Micromonospora rhizosphaerae: one gene and its partners. Each later gene encodes a partner of the first gene's protein in a complex. Links are inferred from orthologs where the notes say so. Each region holds a gene or a part of one and is shown on either strand. Other genes may lie near its edges.

What was found.
Region 2: secY (region 1) and secG share a complex: the UniProt entries of both Escherichia coli proteins name them as parts of the sec protein translocase complex. The link is inferred for Micromonospora rhizosphaerae from one-to-one orthologs.
Region 3: the proteins of secY (region 1) and secA are in contact, whole or in part, in a crystal structure (PDB 3DIN), measured with the Thermotoga maritima proteins. The link is inferred for Micromonospora rhizosphaerae from one-to-one orthologs. Residues at the interface, in WP_004081795.1 of Thermotoga maritima: Glu108, Gly109, Glu110, Glu111, Ala236, Glu237, Arg238, Arg239, Ile240, Thr241, Ile242, Gln243, Tyr244, Ala245, Arg246, Arg247, Val248, Thr249, Gly250, Arg251, Arg252, Val253, Tyr254, Gly256, Ala257, Ser258, Thr259, Tyr260, Leu261, Pro262; in WP_004082002.1 of Thermotoga maritima: Glu261, Ala262, Arg263, Lys300, Ala301, Arg302, Thr303, Ile304, Ile305, Leu323, Tyr324, Asp325, Pro326, Val329, Ser330, Tyr333, Ile336, Lys340, Phe345, Val349, Glu363, Phe364, Tyr374, Ser375, Gly376, Gly377, Glu393, Ile395, Thr482, Ser483.

Annotation. Positions count from the first base shown.
Region 1 is NZ_FMHV01000002.1:94,570-97,676, reverse strand. Bases 35-2,993 are described here. They hold secY (preprotein translocase subunit SecY), read left to right. Parts: upstream 35-829; coding sequence 830-2,158; downstream 2,159-2,993. Other genes in these bases: map (type I methionyl aminopeptidase), read left to right, coding at 2,904-2,993; GA0070624_RS00500 (adenylate kinase), read left to right, coding at 2,159-2,812; rplO (50S ribosomal protein L15), read left to right, coding at 153-596; rpmD (50S ribosomal protein L30), read left to right, coding at 35-153. Also shown: more of rpmD, read left to right, coding at 1-34; more of map, read left to right, coding at 2,994-3,107. UniProt on the Escherichia coli protein: The central subunit of the protein translocation channel SecYEG. Consists of two halves formed by TMs 1-5 and 6-10.
Region 2 is NZ_FMHV01000002.1:6,046,813-6,049,655, forward strand. Bases 149-2,843 are described here. They hold secG (preprotein translocase subunit SecG), read right to left. Parts: upstream 1,781-2,843; coding sequence 1,517-1,780; downstream 149-1,516. Other genes in these bases: pgl (6-phosphogluconolactonase), read left to right, coding at 236-1,006; GA0070624_RS28495 (RNA polymerase-binding protein RbpA), read right to left, coding at 1,044-1,385; tpiA (triose-phosphate isomerase), read right to left, coding at 1,877-2,668; GA0070624_RS28510 (phosphoglycerate kinase), read right to left, coding at 2,668-2,843. In the rest of the region: GA0070624_RS28485 (glucose-6-phosphate dehydrogenase assembly protein OpcA), read left to right, coding at 1-119. UniProt on the Escherichia coli protein: Subunit of the protein translocation channel SecYEG. Overexpression of some hybrid proteins has been thought to jam the protein secretion apparatus resulting in cell death; while this may be true it also results in FtsH-mediated degradation of SecY.
Region 3 is NZ_FMHV01000002.1:1,886,357-1,890,007, forward strand. What follows is about bases 36-3,538. They hold secA (preprotein translocase subunit SecA), read left to right. Parts: upstream 36-419; coding sequence 420-3,338; downstream 3,339-3,538. Other genes in these bases: GA0070624_RS09170 (GNAT family N-acetyltransferase), read right to left, coding at 36-259; GA0070624_RS09180 (Rv3235 family protein), read right to left, coding at 3,515-3,538. In the rest of the region: more of GA0070624_RS09170, read right to left, coding at 1-35; more of GA0070624_RS09180, read right to left, coding at 3,539-3,651. UniProt on the Escherichia coli protein: Required for protein export, interacts with the SecYEG preprotein conducting channel.

The DNA of each region.
Region 1 (3,107 bases):
TCCGAGATCGGGACCAAGCGCAACCAGCGTGACTCGCTGCGTTCGCTCGGTCTGAAGCGGATCAACGACGTGGTGGTCAAGGAGGACCGGCCCGAGATCCGCGGCATGATCTTCACGGTCAGCCACCTCGTGAAGGTCGAGGAGGTCGAGTAATGACGATCAAGGTGCACCACCTGCGCCCGGCGCCCGGTGCCAAGACCGCGAAGACCCGCGTGGGTCGCGGTGAGGCCTCGAAGGGCAAGACCGCCGGTCGCGGTACCAAGGGTTCGAAGGCCCGGAAGAACATCTCGGCGGCGTTCGAGGGTGGGCAGATGCCCATCCACATGCGCCTGCCGAAGCTGAAGGGCTTCAAGAACAAGTTCAAGGTCGTCTTCCAGGTGGTCAACCTGGACCGGCTCGCCGAGCTCTTCCCGAACGGCGGCCAGGTCGGCCCGGTCGAGCTGGTCGAGGCCGGCGCGGTCCGCAAGGGCCAGCCGGTCAAGATCCTCGGCACCGGCGACCTCGGCGGGGTGGCCCTCCAGGTGTCGGCGCACGCGTTCAGCGCGTCGGCCAAGGAGAAGATCACCGCCGCCGGTGGCTCCGTCACCGAGCTGTAAGGCAGAACCCATGGCGCCCGTTCAGTTGTCCCCAACTGGGCGGGCGTCATGGTCTACCTGGCCCGTGTGCGCCGGGTAACATTGGATTCGGTTTATGTAGCCGGGCACGTCTGCCCCGACCGGGATGGGGCTGTTAGAGTCCCATCCCAGCTATGGATATCGGGCGCTCGCCCGGCACCCACCCCGCCCCGCCAGGCATCACCGGCGGCCCGCCTCGCGCAGGAGGAAGAAAGTTGCTGTCCGCCTTTCTCAGTGCGTTCCGTACGCCTGACCTGCGCAGGAAGCTGCTGTTCACGGTAGGCATCATCGCGGTCTACCGGCTGGGCGCCACTATGCCCAGCCCGGGTGTCGCGTACGGCAACGTGCAGAAGTGCCTCGACACCCTCCAGGGGGGCAGCACCGGGGTGCTGAACCTGCTGGACCTCTTCTCCGGTGGCGCGCTGCTGCAGCTCTCGGTCTTCGCGCTGGGCATCATGCCCTACATCACCGCGTCGATCATCCTGCAGCTGCTGACGGTGGTCATCCCACGGCTGGAGCAGCTCCGCAAGGAGGGCCAGGCCGGCCAGGCGAAGATCACCCAGTACACCCGCTACCTCACCCTCGGGCTGGGCATCCTCCAGTCCTCGGCGTTCGTTGCCCTGGCCCGCTCCGGGCAGCTCTTCAACAACCAGTGCGACCAGTTCCCGATCATCCCGAAGGGCACCGGTATCCCGGACTGGCTGACCCTGAGCATCCTGGTCATGACCATGACCGCCGGCACCGGCGTGGTGATGTGGCTCGGTGAACTGATCACCGACCGGGGCGTCGGCAACGGCATGTCCGTGCTGATCTTCACCTCGATCGCGGCCCGGCTCCCCAGCGAGGGCTGGCGGATCAAGACCACCAAGGGCTGGGGGATGTTCTTCCTCGTCATCGCCCTGGTCCTGCTGGTCATCACCGCGGTCACCTTCATCGAGCAGGCGCAGCGCCGGATCCCGGTGCAGTACGCCAAGCGCATGATCGGCCGGCGGATGTATGGCGGCACCTCGACCTACATCCCGCTGAAGGTCAACCAGGCCGGCGTCATCCCGGTCATCTTCGCCTCGTCGCTGCTCTACCTGCCGCAGCTCGCGCTCCAGTTCTTCGACCAGACGAACCCGGGCAAGACCCAGGCCTGGATCCAGAACCACATCGTGAAGGCGAGCGCGCCGGAGCACATCGCGATCTACTTCCTGCTGATCATCTTCTTCACGTACTTCTACGTGTCGATCACGTTCAACCCGACCGAGGTCGCGGACAACATGAAGAAGTACGGCGGCTTCGTGCCGGGCATCCGCCCCGGCAAGCCGACCGCCGAGTACCTCGACTTCATCCTCAGCCGGATCACCCTGCCGGGCGCGCTCTACCTGGGCATCATCGCGATCCTGCCGAACTTCTTCTTCATCTGGCTCGACAACCAGCAGTTCCAGAACTTCCCGTTCGGCGGCACCGCTGTGCTCATCATGGTCGGCGTCGGTCTGGAGACCGTGAAGCAGATCGAGAGCCAACTCATGCAGCGGAACTACGAAGGGTTCCTGCGGTAGATGCGACTCGTTCTGGTTGGCCCGCCAGGCGCGGGCAAGGGCACACAGGCGGAGTTCATCGCCGCCCACCTCTCCGTGCCGAAGATCTCGACCGGCGACATCTTCCGGGCCAACGTGTCGCAGGGCACCCCGCTCGGCACGGAGGCCAAGCGGTACATGGACGCGGGCAAGCTGGTCCCGGACGAGGTCACCATCAACATGGTGCGGGACCGGCTCGCCGAGCCGGACGCCAGCGAGGGCTTCCTGCTCGACGGCTTTCCGCGTACGGTGCCGCAGGCCGCCGCGCTGGACAAACTCCTCGCCGACTTCGGCACCGCGCTGGACCTGGTGCTGGAGCTGGTCGTCGACGACGACGAGGTGATCCGGCGGTTGTCCGGCCGGCGTACCTGCCGCGGCTGCGGCAAGATCTGGCACGTGGAGTTCGACGCCCCGACGCGGGAAAGCATGTGCGACCGCTGCGGCGCCGAGCTGTTCCAGCGCGAGGACGACAAGCCGGAGACCATCGCCGCCCGGCTGCGGGAGTACGCCGAGAAGACCGCGCCCCTGGTCGACTACTACGGCGCTCAGGGCAAGCTGGTGGGCATCGACGCCACCGGGCCGGTGGAGGACGTCACTGTTCGCGCCATCGATGCCCTGCGCTCGTACGGCGGCTGACGTCCCGCCCGGGGCTCCGGCGGATAGAGTGCGAACGGCGGGGTACGTCCGACGTGCCCCGCTGTTCCGCGCAACGAAAGGTAAACCCTCTATGCGCCGTCCCCAGCTGGACGTCCAGCTGAAGACCCCCGACCAGATCGAGAAGATGCGGGCCGCCGGACTGGTGGTCGCCCGCGCGCTGCGTCGGATGCGGGAGGCGGTCGCGCCCGGGGTGAGCACGGCCGATCTGGACGCGATCGCCGAGGCGACGATCCGTGAGGCCGGCGCCACCCCGTCGTTCAAGGGCTACCACGGC
Region 2 (2,843 bases), 6.0 Mb from region 1 along the record:
GCATCTCGGGCCTGCAGCAGCGTCCCGCCCAGCGCGTGCACCTGTGGAAGGACCCGGCGACCGCGCAGCGGGCCGAGGCCGGGATCACCGCGCACGGCGGCACGACCGCGAACCACTGAGCCGGCTCCCGGGACCCTGCGGACGGCCGGTACGCCGGGCGCGGGCCGGGACCGCTCGGCGGGTCGGACAGCACAGGTGACCGCGCCAAGCGGTCGGAACACGAAGGCACGGACGAATGAGTGAGGCGAGTGTCGCCGTACACGCGGATGCCGACCTGCTGGCGCAGGCGGTGGCGGCCCGGTTCGTGGTGAAGCTGCTCGACGCCCAGGCGGACCGGGGCGAGGCGTCGGTGGTACTGACCGGCGGGCGGATCGCCGCGGCGGTGTACCGGGCGGCGGTGGCGCTGCCGGCCCGGGACGCCGTCGACTGGTCCCGGGTCGACGTCTGGTGGGGCGACGAGCGGTTCCTGCCGGCCGGCCACCCGGACCGCAACGAGACCCAGGCCCGGGCGGCGCTGCTGGACGCGGTGCCGCTGAACCCGGCGCGGATCCACCCGATGCCCGCCTCCGACGGGCCGGCGGGCGCCGACCCGGAGGCGGCCGCGGCCCGGTACGCCGAGGAGCTGGCCAGCGCGGCCCGGCCCGGCCACGCCGCGCTTCCCCACTTCGACGTGCTGCTGCTGGGGGTCGGCGAGGACGGGCACGTGGCGTCGGTCTTCCCCGAGCACCCGGTGCACTACGAGAGCCGGCCGGTCAGCGCGGTCCGGGGCAGCCCCAAGCCGCCGCCGGTGCGGATCACGCTCACCCTACCGGCCATCAACACCGCCGAGGAGGTGTGGCTGGTGGCCAGCGGGGCGGACAAGTCCCGGGCGGTGGGCATGGCGCTGGCCGGGGCGGGCCCGGTGCAGCTGCCCGCGGCCGGGGTGCACGGCGTCGGTCGTACCCTCTGGTTGCTGGACCGGGCCGCGGCGGCCGAGGTGCCGCCCCGGCTGCGCAGCCTGCGCTGAACGGGCGCAACCCCGGCGGTCTCCGGGCTGCCGGGCGTCAGCCGCCGCGGCGCTCGCGCAGCGCGGCGAGGGCCTCGGCGAGGATGGCCTCGGCCTGCTCCGGGGTGCGCCGCTCCTTCACGTACGCCAGATGGGTCTTGTAGGGCTCGGTGCGGGCCCGCCCGGGCGGGTGCTCGGCGTCCGGCCCGGCCGGCTGGCCGCAGCGCGGGCAGTCCCACACCGGCGGCGCCTCGGCCTCGGCCGCGATCAGGAATTCGACGCGGTGGTGGTTGCCGCACCAGTAGGTGACTGCCCGGCGCGGGGCCGGCTCGGACCGTTCGGTCGGCCGTTCGGGGCCGGACCCGATCCGGGTGCCCCGGATGGCGTTGCGAGTCGCCACGGCTGCTCGCTCCTGTCGTCGAGAGGGGACCGCCGCTCGGATGGGCGGCGGGCGACGCGGTGCCGCGAAAAGGACTGCGCGCGGCCCGTCGTGACGGACCGCGCGCAGATTGTACGACTCGACCGGCTGGGTCAGGCTGCCCCGCTGCCGAGCTGGAGGCGGAGCCAGAGCCCGATCCCGACGATGCACGCGAACCAGATGATCCCGACCAGAACGGTGTAACGGTCGAGGTTCTTCTCGGCCACCGAGGACCCGGCCAGGCTGGAGCTGACGCCGCCGCCGAACATGCTCGACAACCCGCCGCCCTTACCTCGGTGCAGGAGGATCAGCAGGGTGAGCAGGATGCTCGTGATGACCAGCAACACGATCATCGTGTACGCGAACCAGATCGGCATGGCGGGGGTCAGTCCTCTCGTTGCGATCATCTACCCGGTCCTGTCGGGCACGGTGGCACCGACCGGCGGACGGGCGGGGTCAAGGATAGCGAGCCGTCAGCGGGCCATGTGCTCCGGGAACCGGCAGATCTGCGCGAATTCCTCGGCGTCCAGGCTCGCCCCGCCCACCAGGGCCCCGTCCACGTCCGGCTGGGCCATGATCGCCGCGACGTTCGACGCCTTGACCGACCCGCCGTAGAGGATCCGGACCTGGTCCGCGGTGGCCGCGCCGAAGGTCTCGACCAGCCGCTTGCGCACCTCGCCGCAGACCTCCTGGGCGTCCTCCGGGGTGGCCGTCTTGCCGGTGCCGATCGCCCAGATCGGCTCGTACGCGACGACGACGCTGGTCACCTGCTCCGGGGTGAGCCCCTTCAGCGCCGCGTCCAGCTGGTCGCAGCAGTGCGGGACGTGCCGGAGCTGCTCCCGGATCTCCAGCCCCTCCCCGATGCAGAGGATCGGGGTGAGCCCGTTGCTGAGCGCCGCCGCGACCTTGGCGTTGACCACGGCGTCGTCCTCGTAGTGGTAGGCCCGCCGCTCGGAGTGGCCGACCACCACGTAGGTGCAGCCGAGCTTGGCCAGCATCGGCCCGGAGACGTCCCCGGTGTACGCCCCCGACTGGTACGGCGACAGGTCCTGCCCGCCGTAGCCGATCAGCAGCTTGTCGCCCTCCACCACGGTCTGTACCGTGCGCAGGTCGGTGAAGGGCGGCAGGACCACCGTCTCCACCTCGGTGAGCTGCTTCTCGGTGAGGCTCGCCGCCAGCTTCTGCAGCAGGAGGTTCGCCTCGAGGTGGTTCAGGTTCATCTTCCAGTTGCCGGCCATCAACGGCCGGCGGGTGACGGCCGCCATCAGTCCTCCAGCGCCGCGATGCCGGGGAGGGTCTTGCCCTCGAGGTATTCCAGGGAGGCACCGCCACCGGTGGAGATGTGATCGAACGCCGACTCGTCCAGCCCGAGAGTCCGGACCGCAGCCGCCGAGTCACCGCCGCCCACGACGGTGAACGCGTCGGACTTCGCGATCGCCT
Region 3 (3,651 bases), 1.8 Mb from region 1 along the record:
GGCCGCAGGAGGCGAGCAGCTCCCCGGTGGCCGCGTCACAGACCGCGAACGGCGCCCCGGTGCCGTCCGCCCAGGCCGCCGAAGCCTTCCCGGTCACGAAGTCGTGGGCGTGTTCGGGCAGGTACGGGCGCGGTACGGTGGTCCAGCGCTGGATGTCCGGGTCCTGGCAGGCGCGGTGCACCGCGTCGGCGTCCGCCGCCCGCCAGGGTCGCAGCAGCAGGCCGTCCTCGGTGATCTCCACAGGCTCCACCCGAGCCATCGTGCCGGATCGTTCGCGTTGGGCGTAACCCGATTACCGCCGGTCATCGCCCGTGCCGTGCGTTATGTCGGTTTCGCCGGTCCGGACCGCCGCCACCAGTGACCGCTGCCGCGCTGGAGCGCCTACGATGGTTCGAGACTGTCTAGGGGAGCGTTGATCCGTGTCGATTCTGGAAAAGGTCCTTAGCGCGGGCGAGGGCCGCATGGTGCGCCGGCTCAAGGCCATCGCCGCCGCCGTCAACTCGATCGAGGACGACTACGTCAACCTCACCGACGAGGAGCTGCGCGGCCTGACCGAGCAGTACCGCGAGCGGCTCGCCGATGGTGAGACCCTCGATGACCTGCTGCCGGAGGCCTTCGCCACGGTGCGCGAGGCGGCGGCGCGGGTGCTCGGCCAGCGCCCGTACGACGTCCAGGTGATGGGCGGCGCGGCGCTGCACTTCGGCAACATCGCCGAGATGAAGACCGGTGAGGGCAAGACCCTCACCTCGGTCATGGCGGTCTACCTCAACGCGCTCTCCGGTAACGGCGTGCACGTGGTCACGGTCAACGACTACCTGGCCCAGCGCGATGCCGCCTGGATGGGCCGGGTGCACGAGTTCCTCGGCCTGACCGTCGGCGTGGTGCTGCCCAACCGGCCGGCCAGCGAGCACCGTGCCGCCTACGAATGCGACATCACCTACGGCACCAACAACGAGTTCGGCTTCGACTACCTGCGCGACAACATGGCCTGGTCGAAGGACGAGCTGGTCCAGCGCGGCCACAACTTCGCGGTGGTCGACGAGGTCGACTCGATCCTCATCGACGAGGCCCGGACCCCGCTGATCATCTCCGGCCCGGCCGAGCACTCCGCCCGCTGGTACCAGGAGTTCGCCGGCGTGGTGGCCCGGATGCAGCCGGGCACCGACGGCGAGGGTGACTACGAGGTCGACCACGCCAAGCGGACCATCGCGGTCACCGAGCGCGGTGTGGCCAAGGTCGAGGACCGGCTCGGCATCGACAACCTCTACGAGTCGGTCAACACCCCGCTCGTCGGCTACATGAACAACGCGATCAAGGCCAAGGAGCTCTACAAGCGCGACAAGGACTACATCGTCAGCGACGGCGAGGTCCTGATCGTCGACGAGTTCACCGGCCGCATCCTGCACGGCCGGCGCTACAACGAGGGCATGCACCAGGCGATCGAGGCCAAGGAGGGGGTGGAGATCAAGCAGGAGAACCAGACTCTGGCGACCATCACCCTCCAGAACTACTTCCGCCTCTACGAGAAGCTCTCCGGCATGACCGGTACCGCCCAGACCGAGGCGAGCGAGTTCAACAAGGTCTACAAGGTCGGCGTCGTGACCATCCCGACGCACCGGCCGATGATCCGCCTCGACCGGGCGGACGTCATCTACAAGACCGAGAAGGCCAAGTTCAACGCCGTGGTGGAGGACATCGCCGAGCGGCACGAGCAGGGCCAGCCGGTGCTGGTCGGCACCGTCTCGGTGGAGAATTCCGAGATCCTCTCCCAGCTGCTGCGCCGCCGGGGCATCCCGCACTCCGTGCTGAACGCCAAGTTCCACGCCAAGGAGGCGGAGATCGTCGCCCAGGCCGGGCGCAAGGGCGCGGTCACCGTCGCCACCAACATGGCCGGCCGTGGTACGGACATCCTGCTCGGCGGCAACCCCGAGTTCCTCGCCGCCAACGAGCTGCGCCAGCGCGGCCTCGACCCGGTCGAGCAGCCGGAGGAGTACGCCAAGGCGATGGAGGAGGTCCTGCCCACGTGGAAGCAGGCCTGCGACGCCGAGGCCGAGGAGGTCGCCGCGGCCGGTGGCCTCTACGTGCTGGGCACCGAGCGGCACGAGTCCCGCCGGATCGACAACCAGCTGCGCGGTCGGGCCGGCCGGCAGGGTGACCCGGGCGAGTCCCGCTTCTACCTCTCCCTGCAGGACGAGCTGATGCGGCGCTTCCGGGCCGGTGCGGTCGAGGCGGTGATGGAGCGCTTCAACATCCCGGAGGACGTGCCGATCGAGTCGAAGATGGTCACCCGTCAGATCAAGAGCGCGCAGGCGCAGATCGAGGGCCAGAACGCCGAGATCCGCAAGAACGTCCTCAAGTACGACGAGGTGATGAACAAGCAGCGCCAGGTGATCTACGCCGAGCGCCTCCGGGTGCTCAACGGCGAGGACCTCTCCGAGCAGGTGCGCAACATGATCGACGACGTGGTGACCGCGTACGTCGTGGGCGCCACCAGCGAGGGCTACGCCGAGGACTGGGACCTCGACCAGCTCTGGTCCAGCCTCAAGCAGCTCTACCCGGTGGGCGTCTCCGTCGAGGAGCTGGAGGAGGAGGTGGGCTCGCGGGCCGGCCTCGACCAGGACTTCCTGCTCGCCCGGCTCAAGGAGGACGCGCACGCCGCGTACGACCGGCGCGAGGAGCAGCTCGGCGAGGAGGCGGTACGCCAGCTCGAGCGGATGGTGCTGCTCCAGGTCATCGACCGCAAGTGGCGTGAGCACCTCTACGAGATGGACTACCTGCAGGAGGGCATCAGCCTGCGGGCGTACGCCCAGCGCGACCCGGTGATCGAGTACCAGCGCGAGGGCTTCGACATGTTCTCCACCATGATGGACGGCATCAAGGAGGAGACGGTCGGCTTCCTCTACAACCTGGAGGTCCAGATCCAGGAGGCCGAGCCGGAGGCCGAGGAGGTGCAGCTGCTGGAGAAGCCGGTGGAGATCCGCGCCAAGGGCCTCAACCGCGCGCCGCAGCAGCAGGGCCTGCAGTACTCCGCGCCCACCATCGACGGTGAGGCGGGCGGCGGCGCGGTCGCCGTCGAGCGGGCCGACCAGCAGGCGCCGGCCCTCGGCATCGGCCGCCCGGAGAAGACCGCCCGGCCCGCCGCCCCGTCCCCGTCCGGCACCCCGCGGCGCCCGGCGGCCGCCGGGATGAACGGCCAGGCCGTCGCGGCGAGCACCGCCCGGCGGGCGGCGCCGGGCCAGGTGGACGCCGGTGAGGGCCCGTCCCGCAACGCCCCCTGCCCGTGCGGCTCCGGCCGCAAGTACAAGCGCTGCCACGGCGCCCCCAACAACGGCGCCTGACCAGCCCTTTCCCGCCAGCTCGACGGGCCCCGGCCACGCTCGGCCGGGGCCCGTCGGGCTTCACACGATCCACACCGCTTGCGCAAACTGGGGCTGTCGCGCCACCGGAATGGCCCGTTGTGCCGCATACAGAGTCGATCACCCCGCCAGCCGGACGCGGGCCGGCGGGGTCGGCGTCAGAGGACCTGGAGGGTGGTGCAGAGCCAACTGCCGCGGCGGTGCTCCAGGCGGAGGGCCATCGCCCAGCTGGCACCGGCCGGACCGGCGAGCACGGCCGCCGCCTCCACCGCGCCGGCCCGGGGTTCGCAGACGC